One region of the Lacisediminihabitans sp. genome, then DNA from elsewhere that is predicted to be linked to it. Evidence: predicted binding sites of a transcription regulator. Region 1 holds the regulator's gene; the other holds the start of a gene.
The links. Region 1 encodes LexA, which represses DNA repair genes until DNA is damaged. Its sites were predicted from a motif close to TCGAACANNTGTTCGA; they were not measured.
Positions count from the first base shown of each region.

Region 2: the regulator LexA is predicted to act here: its motif matches at 6,028-6,043, upstream of ACHZD8_RS15330 (alpha-ketoglutarate-dependent dioxygenase AlkB).

Region 1 is NZ_JAYSJZ010000066.1:54-8,695, forward strand. It holds partial or broken gene ACHZD8_RS09430 (translation initiation factor IF-3) at 1-47, opposite strand, end outside; gene ACHZD8_RS09435 (DUF1844 domain-containing protein) at 322-678, shown strand; gene ACHZD8_RS09440 (SseB family protein) at 827-1,594, opposite strand; gene priA (bifunctional 1-(5-phosphoribosyl)-5-((5-phosphoribosylamino)methylideneamino)imidazole-4-carboxamide isomerase/phosphoribosylanthranilate isomerase PriA) at 1,594-2,343, opposite strand; gene hisH (imidazole glycerol phosphate synthase subunit HisH) at 2,393-3,034, opposite strand; gene hisB (imidazoleglycerol-phosphate dehydratase HisB) at 3,037-3,642, opposite strand; gene ACHZD8_RS09460 (histidinol-phosphate transaminase) at 3,639-4,742, opposite strand; gene ACHZD8_RS09465 (LysM peptidoglycan-binding domain-containing protein) at 4,834-5,208, opposite strand; gene lexA (transcriptional repressor LexA) at 5,523-6,215, shown strand; gene ACHZD8_RS09475 (DUF4184 family protein) at 6,208-7,002, opposite strand; gene metE (5-methyltetrahydropteroyltriglutamate--homocysteine S-methyltransferase) at 7,069-8,642, opposite strand, start outside.
Region 2 is NZ_JAYSJZ010000103.1:40,675-49,316, forward strand. It holds gene ACHZD8_RS15285 (sulfocyanin-like copper-binding protein) at 1-305, opposite strand, end outside; gene ACHZD8_RS15290 (SHOCT domain-containing protein) at 302-550, opposite strand; gene ACHZD8_RS15295 (cation transporter) at 660-1,265, opposite strand; gene ACHZD8_RS15300 (DUF2127 domain-containing protein) at 1,345-1,866, shown strand; gene ACHZD8_RS15305 (serine/threonine-protein kinase) at 1,915-3,162, shown strand; gene ACHZD8_RS15310 (hypothetical protein) at 3,159-3,566, shown strand; gene ACHZD8_RS15315 (hypothetical protein) at 3,633-4,271, shown strand; gene ACHZD8_RS15320 (GyrI-like domain-containing protein) at 4,276-4,731, opposite strand; gene ACHZD8_RS15325 (GAF domain-containing protein) at 4,857-5,906, opposite strand; gene ACHZD8_RS15330 (alpha-ketoglutarate-dependent dioxygenase AlkB) at 6,063-6,725, shown strand; gene ACHZD8_RS15335 (BON domain-containing protein) at 6,719-7,402, opposite strand; gene ACHZD8_RS15340 (hypothetical protein) at 7,478-7,759, opposite strand; gene ACHZD8_RS15345 (hypothetical protein) at 7,756-7,896, opposite strand; gene ACHZD8_RS15350 (three-helix bundle dimerization domain-containing protein) at 8,031-8,258, opposite strand; gene ACHZD8_RS15355 (hypothetical protein) at 8,343-8,642, opposite strand, start outside.

The DNA of each region.
Region 1 (8,642 bases):
ATTCGGTCATTGGTACGGGGATCGCTGATGCGTAACTCCTTAGTCAGTTCTGTCGGCCAGAGCCGTTCGACGGGATGTCGGACTCACGACGAAGGAGGAAATTTGTGCCCCGGCGCCCGATTCGGTCACCAGGCACAGCACCCTGGACTCTCCGCAGGCCTTCGCCCGGATCTTTCGATCCGGATTCCAACCACACAGAGGGGGTACCAACAACCCGGTAACCTTGAAGAAGCGGTCAAGCGCGGGTGGGAGAATCTCCACTTTCGTTCCGAGGCCGTAGAGGCCGCGGAGCCAGCGTTCAGCATAACAGAGGAATTCCCCATGAGCGATACCCAGCACAGCCATGCTTTCACCGAGAACGACGCGGCGCGCGACATCGCGGACGTGCCGGCGATCGAGGTCATCAACACCGTGGCGGTCCACCTGCTCAGCGCCGCGGCCGTGAAGTGCGGTCTCGCCGACGATCCGGAGTCCCAGCTCGACCTCGACGAGGCGCGCAAGCTGATCAACGCCCTCGCCGGCCTCGTCACCGCGAGCGCCCCGGACCTCGGCGACCAGCACGCCAGGGCCCTTCGGGACGGCCTGCGGTCGGTTCAGCTCGCGTTCCGCGAGGCATCCGCCATTCCGGACGCACCCGGGCAGGGCGCCGGCGAGAAGTGGACCGGCCCGGTCAACTAGCCGGCCCGCTGCATCCGCTCGCCCCCTCCGCCTTCCGAAATCCATGCATTTCGGCGGGAACGTCGCGTGTCGCGCACACCTGAGCGGCGTGTTGCCAGGATTGCATGGATTTCGGAAGGGGCGGGCGGCGGTTCGACGGCGGCGGCGGTCAGTCGGCGGTGGCGAGCTGCAGGCGCAGGGAGTCGACCCGGCCCGCGATGATCTGGCTCTCCGACCAGCGCTGCTGCAGCCGCGCGAGCAGCGCGTCCAGGGTCTCGCGGTCGAGTCCCGGCCGGAGCCCGAGCCGCACCAGCAGCTCCGTGCCGGCGAGCCGGGCGCCGGGATCGCCGGAGTCGAGCAGGATCGAGGCGACCGACTCCTCGGGCTCCGCCGAGGCGAGGAACGCGGACAGCACCTCGGGGTCGAGATAGCTCGGCAGCCATGGCTGCGACTGCGCGATGGCCCACAGGGCGGGCCGACGGATGGCGAACTCGGTGTCAGACGCCGGGTCGAGGACCACGAGCCCCGTTCCCTCGCTGGCCGCGGCCAGGGCCACCCGCACAGCATCGGCCGGCACGGGGCGCGCGACCGGGTTCCAGCGGCGCATGGTCTCGACCGAGCTGAACACCGGGAGCACGTCTCGACCGTCGGGCCCGGCCACCGTCACGATGGCGAGCTCGGCGCTCTTGTCGACGGTGAGGCCGTGCTCGCCGACCCCGGCCTCGGCGAGGTGGGAGACCAACGGGATGAGCAGCCGCGAAGCGCGGAAGGCCTCGATCACCTCGACCTCGCCGGCCTGCCCGGCGCGGAAACGACCGATCGCGTCGACGAGCACCCCCGGGGCGGACCCATCGTCGCCGGTGAAGGCGTTGTGATCGAAGTGCCGACCCTCCCAGGGAGTGCCGGCGGAGTCTGCGGGGCGCGGGTCAGCGGTCATCAGCGACCGGCGACATCCAGCGCCTCGACGAGGGTGAACTTCTTGGCGTAGAGGGCCTTGCCGACGATGGCCCCCTCGATGCCGTGCGGCACGAGCGCGCGCAGGGCCACGAGGTCGTCGAGGCTCGAGATCCCCCCGGAGGCGACCACCGGCTTCTCGGTGCGCTCCGCGACCGTGCGGAGCAGCTCGAGGTTGGGTCCCTGAAGCGTGCCGTCCTTGGTGACGTCGGTCACGACGTAGCGTGCGCAGCCGGCGGCCTCGAGGCGGTCGAGAACCTCGAAGAGGTCCCCGCCATCCTTCGTCCAGCCGCGGGCGGCGAGCGTGGTGCCTCGCACGTCCAGTCCGACCGCGATCGCGTCGCCGAACCGGCCGATGACCTCCGCCGCCCACTCCGGGTTCTCGAGGGCCGCGGTTCCGAGGTTGATGCGCCGGGCTCCCGTTGCGAGAGCGGCCTCCAGGCTCGCGTCGTCGCGGATGCCGCCGGACAGTTCGATCTGCACTCCGCTGCGCACGTTGTCGATCACGTCGCGGATCACGTCGCGGTTGTCGCCGCGCCCGAACGCGGCGTCCAGGTCGACGAGGTGGATCCACTCCGCCCCCTGGGACACCCAGTCGACGGCGGCGTCGAGTGGACTGCCATAACCGGTCTCGCTGCCCGCCTCCCCCTGGGTGAGACGCACGGCCTGGCCGTCGGCCACGTCGACGGCGGGCAGCAGGATGAGTCGCGGGGTATCGGTCGGGTCGCTCATGGTGACTTTCTGGGTTTCGGTGGCACGACGGTCTCGCCGCTTGTGGAGGTCAGTGGATGCGCAGGGAGGAGACCCAGTTGGAGAGGAGCCGGATGCCCGGCTCCCCCGACTTCTCCGGGTGGAACTGGGTTGCCGAGAGCGGGCCGTTCTCCACCGCGGCAAGGAAACGGGAGCCGTGTTCCGCCCAGGTGAGGCGCGGGCCGGGGAAGGGCGGCGAGGTCTCCAGCGTCCACTCCTGGGCCGCGTAGGAGTGCACGAAGTAGAAGCGCTCGTCGGCGATTCCGTCGAAGAGCACCGAGTCGCCCGGCGCCTCCACCGTGTTCCAGCCCATGTGCGGCAGGATCGGCGCGCGCAGTTCCGTGACGACGCCCGGCCACTCGCCGAGCCCCTCGGTCTCCACACCCCGCTCGACCCCGCGCTCGAAGAGCACCTGCATTCCCACACAGATGCCCAGCACCGGCAGACCGCCGGCGAGTCGGCGGTCGATCAGCTCGGCACCGCGCACGGCGGTGAGGGCCTCCATCACGGCGGAGAACGCCCCGACGCCCGGAACCACCAGGCCGTCGGCGGCCATCACCCGGCCGCGGTCGGCGGTGAGCTCGACTCGGGCACCGGCAACCTCCAGAGCCTTGGCGGCCGAGTGGACGTTGCCGCTGCCGTAGTCGAGCACGACGACGGATGGCTGGCTCACGATTAAAGGGCACCCTTGGTCGACGGGATGCCGCTCACTCGCGCATCCGGTGCCACCGCCTGGCGCAGCGCCCTCGCGAACGCCTTGAATTCGGCCTCGGCGATGTGGTGCGGGTCCCGACCGCCCAGAACGGTGATGTGCACGGTGAGTCCGGCGTTGAAGGTGATCGCCTCGAAGACGTGCCGCACCATCGACCCGGTGAAGTGGCCGCCGATGAGGTGGAACTCGAAGCCGGCAGGCTCGCCGGTGTGCACGAGGAACGGGCGCCCGGAGACGTCGACGACCGCCTGCACCAGGGCCTCGTCGAGCGGCACGAGCGCGTCGCCGAAGCGCGCGATCCCCGCCTTGTCGCCCAGGGCCTCCCGAATAGCCGACCCGAGCACGATGCCGATGTCCTCCACGGTGTGGTGAACGTCGATCTCCGTGTCGCCGCTCGCCGTCACCTCGAGGTCGATGAGCGAGTGCTTGGAGAACGCGGTCAGCATGTGATCGAAGAAGGGAACCGTGGTGTGGATCGTCGAGACCCCTGTGCCGTCGAGGTTGATCGAGAGCTCGATGGTCGACTCGCTCGTCTCACGCCGGAGGTGAGCCACACGCTGGTTGGTCATGCCCCAATCCTATCGATGGCGCCGATCGGCCCGAGTCCGGCCATCGCCTCGAGGAAGGCGGTGGTCTCGGCCTCCGTGCCCGCCGTCACGCGCAGGTGGTGGGGAATCGACAGGTCACGGATGATGATCTCGTGGTCGAGCAGCTCCTCGAACACCGCGTGCGGGTCGGCCACACCGCCGAAGAGCACGAAGTTCGACCAGCTCGGCCAGGCCGGGTAACCGAGCTTCGGCAGTTCGACCAGGAGTCGGTCTCGCTGCGCCTTGATGTCGTCGACCATCGCCAGCATCTCGCCGCTGTGCGCGAGGGCGGCGACGGCGGCCGCCTGGGTGAGGGCCGAGAGGTGGTACGGAAGGCGCACCAGCCGCAGGGCGTCGGCAACGGCCGGGTCCGCGGCGAGGTATCCGAGTCTGGCACCGGCGAACGCGAACGCCTTGCTCATGGTGCGGGAGACGATGAGACGCTCGCGGCCCTCGAGCAGGGTCAGGGCGGTCGGCAGCTCCGAGGGCGCGAACTCCGCGTACGCCTCGTCCACGACGACGATGCCGTCCGTCGCGTCGTACGCCGCCGCGATCGTCTCGAGCGAGAGCGGGGTGCCGGTCGGGTTGTTCGGCGAGCAGAAGAAGACGAGGTCGGGGGTGGTTCGCTCGATCCACTGCACGGCGGTCTGCGGAGAGATCTCGAATCCCTCGTCACGCTCCCCCGCCACCCAGCGCGTGCCGGTGCCGGCCGCGATGATCGAGTGCATGGAGTAGGTGGGCGGGAATCCGAGCACGCTGCGTCCGGGCCCGCCGAAGGCCTGGAGGATCTGCTGCAGAACCTCGTTCGAGCCGTTCGCGGCCCAGATGTTCTCTGCCGTCAGCCCGTGCCCGAGGTAGCCGGCAAGGCTGTGGCGCAGGGTCGTGAACTCGCGGTCCGGGTAGCGGTTGACTCCGAGCACGGCCTCGGCGAGGGCCTTGACGATGTCGGTGGCGACCGCCTCGGGGATGGGATGCGTGTTCTCGTTCACGTTGAGCGCTATCCGCACCTTCTTCTGCGGGGCGCCGTACGGGGTGAGACCGCGAAGGTCGTCTCGAATGGGGAGATCGCTGAGTGAAGCCACCAGTCAATGCTAGGGGCGCAGCGGATCTGTGACGTTCGGGGCTCTTCTGCGGCTCGCGCCGCCGGCTGCTGCGCTGGGCCGAGTGCTACGCCTAGTGCGAGTACTGCGTGGGGATGGCGATCTTCTGCCCCGGCTGCAGGTTGGTGCTCTCGAGCCGGTTGAGGTGCACGATGTCGGCTACGACGTCTCGGATGTCGGCCGACGGAGCGACGGTTTCCGCGAGCTGCCAGAGCGACTGCCCAGGCTCCACCGTCACATAGTCGAATGACGTGGAGGCGACCTGCCCGGTCGCGACCGCGCTGCCGCCATTGATGGCGAAGACCAGAGCGCCGATGACGAGCGGGACGGCGGCAAGCGACGTGAGAACGACGCGGCCACGACGCGTGAGCCGCAGGTGGACGGCAGGAGCGCGGTCGGCGCGTGCCGTCGTGCCGAATGCCATCTGGTTCATTGCGATCGTGCTCATCGTTCTGCCTTCCCTTGCTCCGTCGGTTGAACTGTTCGAGCCCACTGGGCCCATCACGGGGTTTTCGTATCCGGCACTCGGCCGGGAGTACCGGATACGAAGCTTTGTTCCGAACATACCTTCGATTCTTGCCATAATCAACCCCAATCTTCGAGACCAATACACCGAGAACCTGCGACACACTCGAACAGATGTTTGTTTATCGGTCAAATGGTGGATACAGTTTCGATTGTCTGGACTGAATCAACCAGACACCACCGACATTGAGGGTGGCGAGGCCCCGCGGCTGCGCCGCACACGACCTGGAGGACGACGTGAGCGAACCACGCGAGGCTGGCCCGCAGCAGGAGAAGCCGGGCACCCGGCGGCGCAAGAGCCTGAGCGACAAGCAGCTCGCGATCCTCGACTTCATCCAGCGCGCCGTGGCGACCAGGGGCTATCCGCCGAGCATGCGCGAGATCGGAGACGCGGTCGGCCTCTCCTCCCTTTCGAGCGTCACCCACCAGCTCAACCAGCTCGAACTGAGCGGCTACCTTCGCCGCGACCCGAATCGCCCGCGGGCGCTCGAGGTGCTCATCGACCTCCAGCAGGAGGAGGGCGGGGTCGTCTCAGACAACCCGACACCGATCGGAGACGCGGCGATGGTGCCCCTCGTCGGTCGCATCGCCGCCGGAATCCCGATCACCGCCGAGCAGCAGATCGACGAGGTCTTCCCCCTGCCCCGCCAGCTCGTGGGCAAGGGCGAGCTCTTCATGCTCAAGGTCTCGGGCGACTCGATGATCGACGCGGCGATCTGCGACGGCGACTGGATCGTTGTGCGCCAGCAGAAGACCGCCGAGAACGGCGACATCGTGGCAGCAATGCTCGACGAAGAGGCGACTGTCAAGGTCTTCCAGCAGCGTGACGGCCACACCTGGCTGCTGCCGCGCAACTCCGCGTTCGCCCCGATCCTCGGCGACTACGCCGAGCTGCTCGGCAAGGTCGTGGCTGTACTGCGCTCTATCTGACGCTCTCGCCGGATTCGGTGGCCGGGCGCGCCTCGCGGCGAAGCAGCCGCCAGGCCAGGCAGACGAGCGCCACGATCAGTCCGCCCACCGACAGGGAGCGCGTCGCCGACCAGTACAGCACGGTGCGGTCGAACGGACCGGCGCCGGAGACGGCGCCGCCGACCAGGATGCCCAACGCGATCGTGGCGACGACCGCGGCGACGACGACCCAGGCCGTCACCCGCCAGCGGTCGGAGAGCCGTGACGCCGGCAGCGCGTGCGGTGGCGTCACGCGCGCCCAGCGTGCGGCCCACGCGGCGACTATCGCGAGTCCCACGAGGCTGCTGGCGTATTGGCCCCAGCGGTAGACCGCGAAGGGCCCGACCGGCTCGCGAAGCAGCGCGATGCGCAGCACGGCCCAGCCATCCGCGTGGGTGAAGGAGTCCCAGATCAGATGGGTGACGATGCCGACCAGCACAGACACCAGAACGACGACCGCCGCCCTCAGCCTGCCCGGCCAGTGCGACGGAAGGGCGCTCGGCGACGGCATCCGGCGTCTCAGCCAGGCCGGCGCGAAGTCGAGTAGCGGTGCGCGCACGACGAGAATCCAGACCAGCAGGCAGCCGAGCGCGAGCGGAACGTCGAACGGAACGATTCCCGCGAGGGCATGCGTCTGTTCGCGATGCAGCCCGAGCGGGACGAAGAACGGGAGGTCGGGCGCCATGCTGCCGAGCACGAGTGCGGCCGACGCGAACGGCACGCGCACGAACGGCAGCACCGCGGCGATGTGGCTCGGCGTGAAGGGCACCCGCCCACCCTACGGCCGGTCGGCTACGACGTCACTACGTCGCAGCCGACGGGCGTGGGCGGTCGGCTAGTGCGCGTGCACCCTCTCGCGCACGGCGCGCGTCGCCGCGACCACGTTGGTGAGTGAGGCGACGGTCTCGTCGTAACCCCGGGTCTTGAGCCCGCAGTCCGGGTTGACCCAGACCTGGCGTTCCGGGATCGAGCCGAGAGCGATCTCGATGAGATCGGTGACCTCCTCGATCGACGGCACCCGCGGCGAGTGGATGTCGTAGACGCCCGGCCCGATGCCGCGGCCGAATCCGCTGTGCTGGATGTCCGGCACGACCTCCATCTTGGAGCGGGCCGCCTCGATCGACGTCACATCGGCGTCGAGCTTGTTGATCGCGTCGATCACCACGCCGAACTCGGAGTAGCAGAGGTGGGTGTGGATCTGCGTCTTCGGCGCGACCCCCGAGGTCGCGAGCCGGAACGACCGCACAGACCAGTCGAGATAGGTGGGCTGGTCGGCCTTCTTGAGCGGCAGCAGCTCCCGCAGCGCCGGCTCGTCCACCTGGATGATGCCGATGCCGGCCGCCTCGAGGTCTTCGATCTCGTCGCGGAGCGCGAGCGCCACCTGGTTCGCGGTCTCGCCGAGCGGCTGGTCGTCGCGCACGAAGCTCCAGGCCAGGATCGTGACCGGGCCGGTGAGCATCCCCTTGACCGGCTTGTCCGTGAGGCTCTGGGTGTAGGCCGACCACTCCACCGTGATCGGCGCGTCGCGGGCGACGTCACCCCAGAGGATCGACGGGCGCGTACAGCGGCTGCCGTAGGACTGCACCCAGCCGTTCTGGGTCACCGCGAAGCCGTCGAGGTGCTCGGCAAAGTACTGCACCATGTCGTTGCGCTCGGGCTCGCCGTGCACGATCACGTCGATGCCGATCCGCTCCTGCAGCTCGACGACGCTCTTGATCTCGGACTTGAGGAACTCGATGTACTCGTTCTCGCTGATCTCGCCCCGGGCGTTGGCCGCCCGGGCCTTGCGGATGCCACCGGTCTGGGGGAAGGACCCGATCGTGGTCGTCGGCAGGAAGGGCAGGTGAAGCGCGGCATCCTGGGCGGCGAGCCGTTCGGCGTAGTCGCCGCGCGCGAAGTCGGCCTCGGTGAGCGCCGCGGCACGCGCACGCACGTCGCCGTCGCGCACGCCCGGGGCGACCCGGCGGTCCGCGAGGGCCGCGGATGCCGCATCCAGCTCCCCCCGGATGGCGTCCCTGCCCTCGGCGAGACCGGTCGCGAGCGTGGCGATCTGGGCGACCTTCTGGTCGGCGAACGCGAGCCAGCTCTTCAGTCGCTCGTCGAGCAGGGGCTCGTCGGCGACGTCGTGCGGGGTGTGGAACAGGCTGGTGGACGAGGTGACGGCGACGCTCGGCGAGAGCTGACGGAGCGCCTCGAGCGAGTCGAACGCGGCGGACAGGTCACCGCGCCAGATGTTGTGGCCGTCGATCACGCCGCCGACGAGCGTCTTGTCTGTGCGGAATCCCGTGGGCAGCGAACCGCGCACGAGGTCGAGTCCGATCGCCTCGACCGGGGTCTCGCCGAGCACGGGAAGGGCATCGTCGAGGCTGCCGTACGGGGCCGCGACAAAGATCTGCGGTCGCACCGGCA
Region 2 (8,642 bases), on a different contig from region 1:
ACGGTTCCGGTGTTCGTCGCGACGAAGGTCACCCGCCCCGCCTGAACGGTCGCGCGGTCGGAAATCAGTCGCATGGCGCCCGCTCCCATCCCGCCCGCCATCGGCGCCCGGCGCATCCCCCGGTTGACCAGCGTGGCGTTCACCACCGTGCCCGAGGTCGATGTCGGCCCGGCACAGGGTTGCCCGAGCCGCGCGCTCGAAGGATCGGTCGCCGTGAGAAGACCCACCGTGACCAGCGAGCCGGCGGTGAGCAGCACCGTCGCGACCGCGCTCCACAGCAGCACGCGCCCACTGACCGCTGTCATTCCTTACGCCTCAGCGCCGCGCGACGCGCCGTGAACTCCTGCTCATCGATCTCGCCGCGCGCGAATCTCTCGTTGAGGATGCGCTCGGCGTCCTCGTGCACCCGCGCGCCCGGCACATCTGCGTGGGTTCTCCGCGTGAACAATGTCACGAAGACCGCCACGACGCCGCCCCAGAACAGCAGCATCACGAGTCCCATGACGATCCAGCCCACGACGCCCCACTGGCTTCCGAATCCGTACATCATGTCGCCTGCCTCCAGGTTCGACGCTACGGCGACGGGCCGAGCGGCACCGGGACTTAGGCCCCGCGACAACCCCCCGGAGCGTGTGGTCGGGTCGATGAAACGGCGGTCCTCACCGTGGCCGCGGCCGAAGCAGGTGGGCCGCCTCGCGCAGAGCATAGAAGACGATCACGAGCCCGGCGGCAGGATCGGCCCACCACCAGCCGACCAGTTGGTTGAGCGCGAGCCCCACGAGCACGGCCACCGCCAGCAGCCCGTCGATGAAGGTGACCGAACCTTCGCTCACCAGCACCGGGTTGCCCAGTGCCAGGCCCGTTCGTCGCTTGGCGAAGGCCAGCGCGAACATCACCACCGCGGTCACCGCGGTCCAGGCGATTCCGCCCACGCTGGGGGTGGCGTGGTGCCCGTTGAGGATGGCGACGAGCGACTGCACGAGCAGATAGCCGGCCAGGCAGAGGAACGCGATCCCGATGATGCGCAGTGCCCGGCGCTGCCGCGCCTCCCCGGTGCCCCGGAGCTCCCAGATCACGACGGTGCTCGCCCCGATCTCGATGAGGCTGTCGAGTCCGAACCCGGCGAGCGCCACCGACGAGGCGCGAACGGCCAGCACCGCAAGAACCGCGAGACCGACGACGTTCCAGGCCAGCGTCGCCCATTCGAGGCCGAGCCCCCGGCGTCGCAGCGCGCTCGTCATGTCGGTCGGGCTGGAGTGTGGCATCAGCCGATTCTGTCAGCTTCGCGACCCTGCGTGGCCCGGCGCCTCCCGCCGAACCGTCCGGACGATTAGTGTCTGTGCCATGATGACCAACAGCATCCCGCGATTCATCGATGTTGCCTACACGATCGGCGTCGTGGTCAAGGGAATCGATGGGGCCATCGAATTCGTGGTGGGGCTCCTGCTCCTCGTGGCGCCCGGCCTGGTGCACAGCGTGCTTTCCGCGGTGGCATCCGAGGCGCGGGAGGGGAGTTCGGCCACCACCAGGCTCATCAGCGACTACGTCGCCCGTCTCGACTCACAATTGGCCCGAAGCGGCCTCGCCTTCCTCATCGCGTTTCTTCTCATCCACGGTGTCGTCAAACTCGTGCTCGTCTACTGCCTTCTTCGCAAATTCCACCGGGTGTATCCGATCGCGATCGGCGTGCTCGTGGTGTTCCTCGCCTATCAGGCCTATGCGTTCGTGACCGCGCCGAGCATCGGGCTGGCCATCTTCACGGTGCTCGATGCGCTGATCATCTTCTTCGTCTACCGGGAGTACCGCCAGATCAGGCCGCCGAAGAGCCGCACCGGATCGGAGTCCGCGTCGCGGCCGGTGAATTAGCATGGGGGACGGCGACGACTCGCGGTGAGATCGTCGCGAAGGAGCAGTGTGCCACAGAATCACGGACGAGACGCGGCCCTCGAGGGCACCCTCGTCGGCGATCGCTACCGCATCGAGAGCCTGATCGGTCGCGGCGGGATGGCGTCGGTCTACCGGGCGCGGGACGAGTCGCTCGGTCGCGCGGTAGCGCTCAAACTCTTCGACAGCAATGCCACGGATGCCGAGGCGCTCAGGCGGGAGACCTCCGAGATCCGGCTGCTCGCCTCGCTGAACCACCACGCGCTGGTCACGCTGTTCGACGCCAACGTCGAGGGGGACCGGTCTGATCAGCGCGCCTACCTCGCGATGGAACTCGTGGATGGGCCGACCCTCCGGGCCAGGATCGAAAACGGCCCGGTGGCCGAGTCGGACGTCGCGGCCATGGCCGCCGACCTCGCCGAGGCGTTGCACGTCGTTCACGACCGGGGCGTCGTGCACCGGGACATCAAGCCGGCCAACATCCTCCTCGCCCCCTCTCCGGTGTCGAACCGGGAATTCCGGGCAAAGCTCGCGGACTTCGGCATCGCTCACCTCATCGATTCGACGCGCCTCACGACCCCGGGCACCGTCGTGGGCACGGCGGCCTACGTCAGCCCGGAGCAGGCCAAGGGGGAGGCGCCGGGCGCCCCCACCGACATCTACGCCCTGGGTCTGGTGCTGCTCGAGACGCTCACGGGCACCCGCGAGTTCCCCGGCTCGATGATCGAATCGCTCGGCGCTCGGCTCGCCAGGGACCCCGTGGTACCGGCGAGCCTCGGAACCGCGTGGGTCCAGCTGCTCACGGCAATGACGGCCCAGAGTCCGGCGGAGCGTCCGTCCGCGCTCGAGGTCGCCGAATCCGCCCATGCCATCGAGCGCAGCGCGGGTTCCCAGCTCGACCGCAGCGACACCGTGGCCTTCGCCACAGCCCAGGACGGCCTCGACGCTGCCGACTACGCGCCGACGGCTCTGATGACCGACGTGCCGACCGCCGTTCTCGGCGGCCACACTGCGCCGGCGGCCGCCGTCCAAGCCCCCGGCGATACCGGCCAGCGCACCGAGGTCATGGGTCGCGAACCGATGCCGCGCCCTCGACGACGATTCCCTCGACGCGTCCTGGCGGTGGGTTTCACCGTGCTCGCGCTGGCGGCCGTCGTGGTCGTGGTCCTGCTGTTCGCCCACGGCAACCCCGCTCCGGTTCCGACCGCGTCCCTGCCCTCGGTGGGCGGCCAACTCGACGCGCACCTTCGCCAGCTTCTCGCGAGCGTGACCAAGTGATGGGCGCCCGCCGAACGCGGATGCCGGTTCTCGCGGCAGTGGTTCTCGTCAGCGTGATGCTCGCCGGATGCGCGCCGACCACCGATCTGAGCAAGGATGCCGCGTCGTCCCTGCAGGCTTCCGTGCGGCTCATCGCCGGGCAGGCCGCCTCGAGAGACTTCGCGGCCGCACTCGCCTCGCTCGATTCGCTGCAGAGTCAACTCGACGGGGACATCGCCGCCGGACTCGTGAGCCGCGACCGCGGCGCGCGGATCCAGGCCGCCATCGACCTGGTGCGCGCTGACCTCGGGCCGAGGGCCACGCCCACCCCCTCACCGACCCCGTCGCCCAGTCCGACCAAGGACAAGGGACCCGGCGGCGACAAGGGACCCGGCAAAGACAGGGGACCCGGCAAAGACGGCTAGGGTCTCCCTCGCCGGGGGGACCTTTGGCACTGTCAGGACGTCACCGGGCGGTGTCACGGTAGCCCGATGGAGTCCATCGCCGCGGTCCACGACTGGCCACCGGCATCCCGTGAGCAGGCACCGAAGGAGCTGAGGTCCCGTTCGCGGATGCTCAAGGTGTTCGCCACTCGGCTTGCCGCGTGCAAGGGCCCGGCCCTCCGGCAGGCGGCAGCCCAGATCTTCCTTCTCGAGAGCGACCTGGCCCGGAATGTGGTGGGCGCGCTTCGCATCGACGCAGAGGCGATCGAGGCGATCGACGTTCATCCCCTCGGACGAGTGATGATCGTCGCCGGCCCGCAGGCCTCTACGCTGCGAATCGCCGTGCATGTTGCCGCCTGCGCCGCCGCGGGCAACTCGGTCTCGCTGGCACTCACCAGCACTCCGAGCCGACAGACCCTGGAGCTGGTCGATAGCCTCCGAGCGCTCGGTCTCGAAGTCCTCGACTGGGCGACGCCGGATTCCGACGGGAGATGGGCGGCCCTTCCGGATGACCTCAACGTGGCGATTCTCACGCGCACTCACGTCTCGGTCGAGAGTCAGCCACCGGTGAACTGCCCGGGGGACTGCGGCGAGGTGCGCTCCCGCACGGCAATGATTCGCTTGTACAGCGACTCGCTCAGCTACCGGGTGCCGATCATCGTGTGCGCACCGATCGACCCCGCCTGAGCGGTCAGGCGAGCGGGAAGACGATCCTGGTGCGCCACTTCGCCGGGTCGGTTTCGCCGTCGGGGCCCACGAGATACTCCTCGAACATGTCCTCGGCGGGAGTGAGCTTGTGATCGGCGATCCACGAATTGATCTCGGCGTAGGTGTCAGCGAGGGTGTCGTAGGACCCGACATGGGTTGCCTCCACCGCGCTGCCGCCGGGGAGGGTGGCCACGACGACTTCGCCAGCCGGGGCAACCTGATTCGAGACCGGGAAGCCGGCGGTCACGTCGATCGTGCCTGTCGGCATCCCGTGATAGAGGGTAACGGGAGGGCCGGCGGGGAACGCTCCCTGCTTGCCCATCTCGGCTGCGGCCTCCGCGAAGGCACGCCCGAAGAACTCGGTCATCTCGTTCATCGGAATGACCTCGTGCACGCCGCAGATCGTGCGCGGCTCAAGCTCGACTCGTGTGACATTCATGCTGATGCTCCGCTCCCGTTCACCTGCGGCACGGCACCGATCGACGCCGATGCCCTCCAACCTAGGCCGGCCGCCGCATCACCACGAGGGACCTTCGGCCCCGATCACCGCCGCTGCCGGAGCGGTCAGAGTGCCGCGTGAGGCGTCGCGAGTGCGAGCGCGACCGTCGCGAGCCCGGCGAAATCGGCCGTCATCTCGAGATCGGTGCCGCGGAACTGCGGCTTCCCAGACGCTCGCGCCACCAGCAGGATCGACTCCGCCCGGTTGGGGGCGATGAGCGGCACGACCATGCCGGGCCCAAGCGTCCCCTCCCGCAGGATGCCGAGTCCGGCCTCGGAGCAGTCGTCGATCAGGATCGGGTGGCGCCCCTCGAAGATGCCGTGGGCACGCGCGCCGGGCACCGGGAGCACTGCCGCGTCGAGGGCGTCTTCTTCCAGCCCACGAACGGCACTCACGACGAGCGAACCGGTGACCTGGCTCACCTGGAGAAGGGCCACGAAGTCCGCGTCGGTCAGCGCGATCAGCCGGTCAGTGAACAGATCCATCGCCTCGCTGTCGGCACTCGTCACGAGCGCGGAGGCCACCTCGGCGGCGGTCGCCGTCCAGTCGCGACGGACACGCAGCTCCTCAAGCACGCGACCGTGGTCCGCAGCAAGCGCCACGGCCGCCGCCCACTCCTCGAGAATCCTCTCGTCACGGTCGCCGAACAGCCCGGACTTGTGGTTGCAGAGATACAGACAGCCGAGAACGGAGTCGCCGATCGCGACCGGCACTCCCAGCAGGCTCTCGACCGTGCGGCGCTCGGCGATGGAGCCGGATGTCGTGGCCGGGGGGCTTAGCCTGATCGGCATCGGATTGTCGAGAACGAGGTCGACGATTCCCAGTGGCGAGTCGAGGTTGCCCGCCGCGTCAACCTGCTCGGCTCGGGCGACCGAGACGAACTCGGTGAGCACACCGTCCGGCGAGAAGAGCGCGAGGGCGCCCGAATCGGCACCCCCGGCGTCCACCGCTGCGGTCACCAGCCGTCTCAGCACAATGCGCAGCGACGCGCGATCATCCGAGGCAGCTTCGATCGTCGCCGAATCGAACCGGGCATCGGCGCCTCCGGTAGTGGCGACCCCACCAGCGGATCGACGGCGGGCACGGTCGTCGGTCTCGGCCAACTGGTTCGTCACGACTACTCCCGCCCCTGGGCACACGGCGCCCCGGTAGTCAAAGCGACCGGGGTCTGGGGTTGCTCTTCTCCAGAGTACGTCCCACTTTGGGGGGGCGCTAGTGCCACCTCGCGCGCTAGTTTCGAATCTATGTTCGAATTAGCGTAGGCTTGTCGCGTGACCATTTCCCTTCAAGCCTCCCTCTTCGACGTCGCCGATGCCGCAGCGGCTCTCGAACCTCTCCCGGGCACCGTGAGGCGGATCACCCTCGAGCACGGGGCATGGATCGACCTCCGACCGGGCTGGGTGGCCAACTCCGATGAGCTCTTCGAGCGCCTCGTCGACCGGGTCACCTGGAAGGCCGACAGTCGACAGATGTACGACCGGGTCGTGGCGGTGCCCCGACTCGTGTCATGGTTCGGCTCGTCGGCGTCGTTCCCCGATCCGCTTCTCGGCGAAGCACTCATCGCTCTCAACGACCACTACGACGCACCAGAAGAGCAGGTCTTCGAAACCGCCGGCCTCTGCTTCTACCGCACGGGTGACGACAGCGTCGCCTGGCACGGCGATCGGGTCGGCCGCGCCATCGATCGGGACACGATGGTCGCCATCGTGTCGGTCGGCGCCGAGCGGACCCTCTCGGTGCGACCGCGGGGTGGGGGCGAAACCCAGCGGTTTCCGCTCGGACACGGCGACCTCATCGTGATGGGCGGCAGTTGCCAACGCACCCACGAACACGCGATCCTCAAGACGAAACGGGCCGTCGGGCCGAGAATCAGCGTGCAGTTCCGCCCGAGATGGTCGCGGGCGGGCGCGCCTAGTCGGGGCGTGTCTCAGTAGCTCGGCTTGACCCTGATCTCGTTGTGCACCGAGGTGACATGGGGTGAGCGCCAGGCCGAGAGGGACGCCTGCCTCTTCTCGGCCCACGAGCGCACCTCGCCGGTGATCGTGGCCACGGTTCCGTCGATCGAGACGTGGATGTGACTCGCGTCCAGTTGCGCGTTGCGCACGATGGCCCGGCGGATTCGCTCCTCCGTGTCGGATGCCGACGGTCGTCTGCTCAGTTCGATGCGGCTATCGAGAAATCGCACGCCCGGAAGGTGTTCGACGGCTCGCCGCGCGCCTTCCCGCTCGTGGTTCCACTCGACCTCGCCCTGGAGCGTGACCGTGCCATCCCGCACCTCGACAGTGATCGCTCCGGAAGGAATCGTCGTCTCGCGCGCGAGAGCATCCAGCACGGCGTGAGCGATGTGGGTGTCGCTCTGGACAGCCTCCGCGGCGAGATCGACGGTGAGATCGTCCGCCACGCTCAGAACGCCCCGAACTCCCATCGCGGCCTCGGTCGCGGCGATCCGCTCGGCAAAGCTGCGCACCTCGCCGGTGAGGGTCACCACGCCGTCGTGCACCGACACGCCGATACGGGCGGGATCCACTTCCGGCGTCCAGAGCAACTCCTCCTCGACCTCCTCTTTTACAGTGAGGTCGTCGCCTGCCGGGGAATCGGATGGGGTGGTCATTCGGCAATGATGCGCGCGAGAGCCGTGGACGCGTAGGGGACAAAGACCCGAGGTTCCCTTTTCACCGAGGCGAGATCATCGCCGGTTTCGCGGGATGGAGGAGACAAGTCGAACGAGGTAGATCACCGCGCCGGCCAGGGTGACGAGCGCTCCGAGGCGATAGACCCAGAGCAACACGACGACCACCAACGAGATCGGCGACGCCACGCTACCCCCTACATCCGGAGCGGGGCGCGCGGTCACGGCGAGGACCAGAACGAGCGCGCCGATGGCTACCGTGGCGAGCATGGAGATCCAGGCCAGCCGGGGCAGGCGCACCTTCGAGAGGAGACGCACGGCGACGCCGAGCGCGATCACGCCCAGAAGGGCGAGGCCCCCTCGAGCGGGTCGATCAGGCCGAGAACCAGCAAGGGAATCGCCACGACCGCGAGCACCACGGCGGTGATCCTTCGAGGCCTGCTGGGCAATTGCGTGCTCGACAGGGGTGGGGTCATGGGCCAAGGTTCGCATTGGCCATCGGGTCGTGGAGAGTCGAAGGTCCCTCCACCCCCGGGCACGGCGAAGCATGGTTAACGCCGCAAGCACCCCAACGGGTCGCGGACGATCGAGAACCGGGTGCCGATCAGACTCAGGCCATCGTGAGCTCAGCGGGCCGGCCCGTGGTGATCTGTCGTAGCTCTTGCCTGGCGTCGTGTTCGACCAGCACCGGGATGTACTCGCGGATCGGATTGCCGTCGAGGGCCTGGTGCGCCTCACGCACGGCACGCTCGACCTCGTTTCGTCCGAGGCGGGGGAACTTCTCGGCGAGACGATCGATGACCACGGCCACGGCCTCGGCCTCTCTGTCGGCATCCATTCGCTAATTCTGAACCCATATCCTGATGGCGTCAAAGCCCGGATTGTTGCACCGGCACGGGCCGCCCAGAGAGCCCCACCCGCGTCAGCGGCTCGATGTGCCCGCGCGCCGCGCATCAGGATGTTCCTCGGGGAGGGCATGGCGGTCCCCGCCCCTCAGCAACGCCAGGTTTCTGGCCTCCCAGTCGCGCAGCGCGCGCCGCTGCGGCTCGACCGCCTTCCATTCGGCACAGACCGCGGTGGACTTGCCACAGGTGCACGACGTGCCTGTCGTGTCGGCGTCCCGATGCAGGCACTCGATCCGCCACAGCGCGGCCATGATCCGGTCGTTAAGTCGCTGGGAGAGCTCGATCTTTCGTTCCGCCCGACGGATGACCTCGGTCTC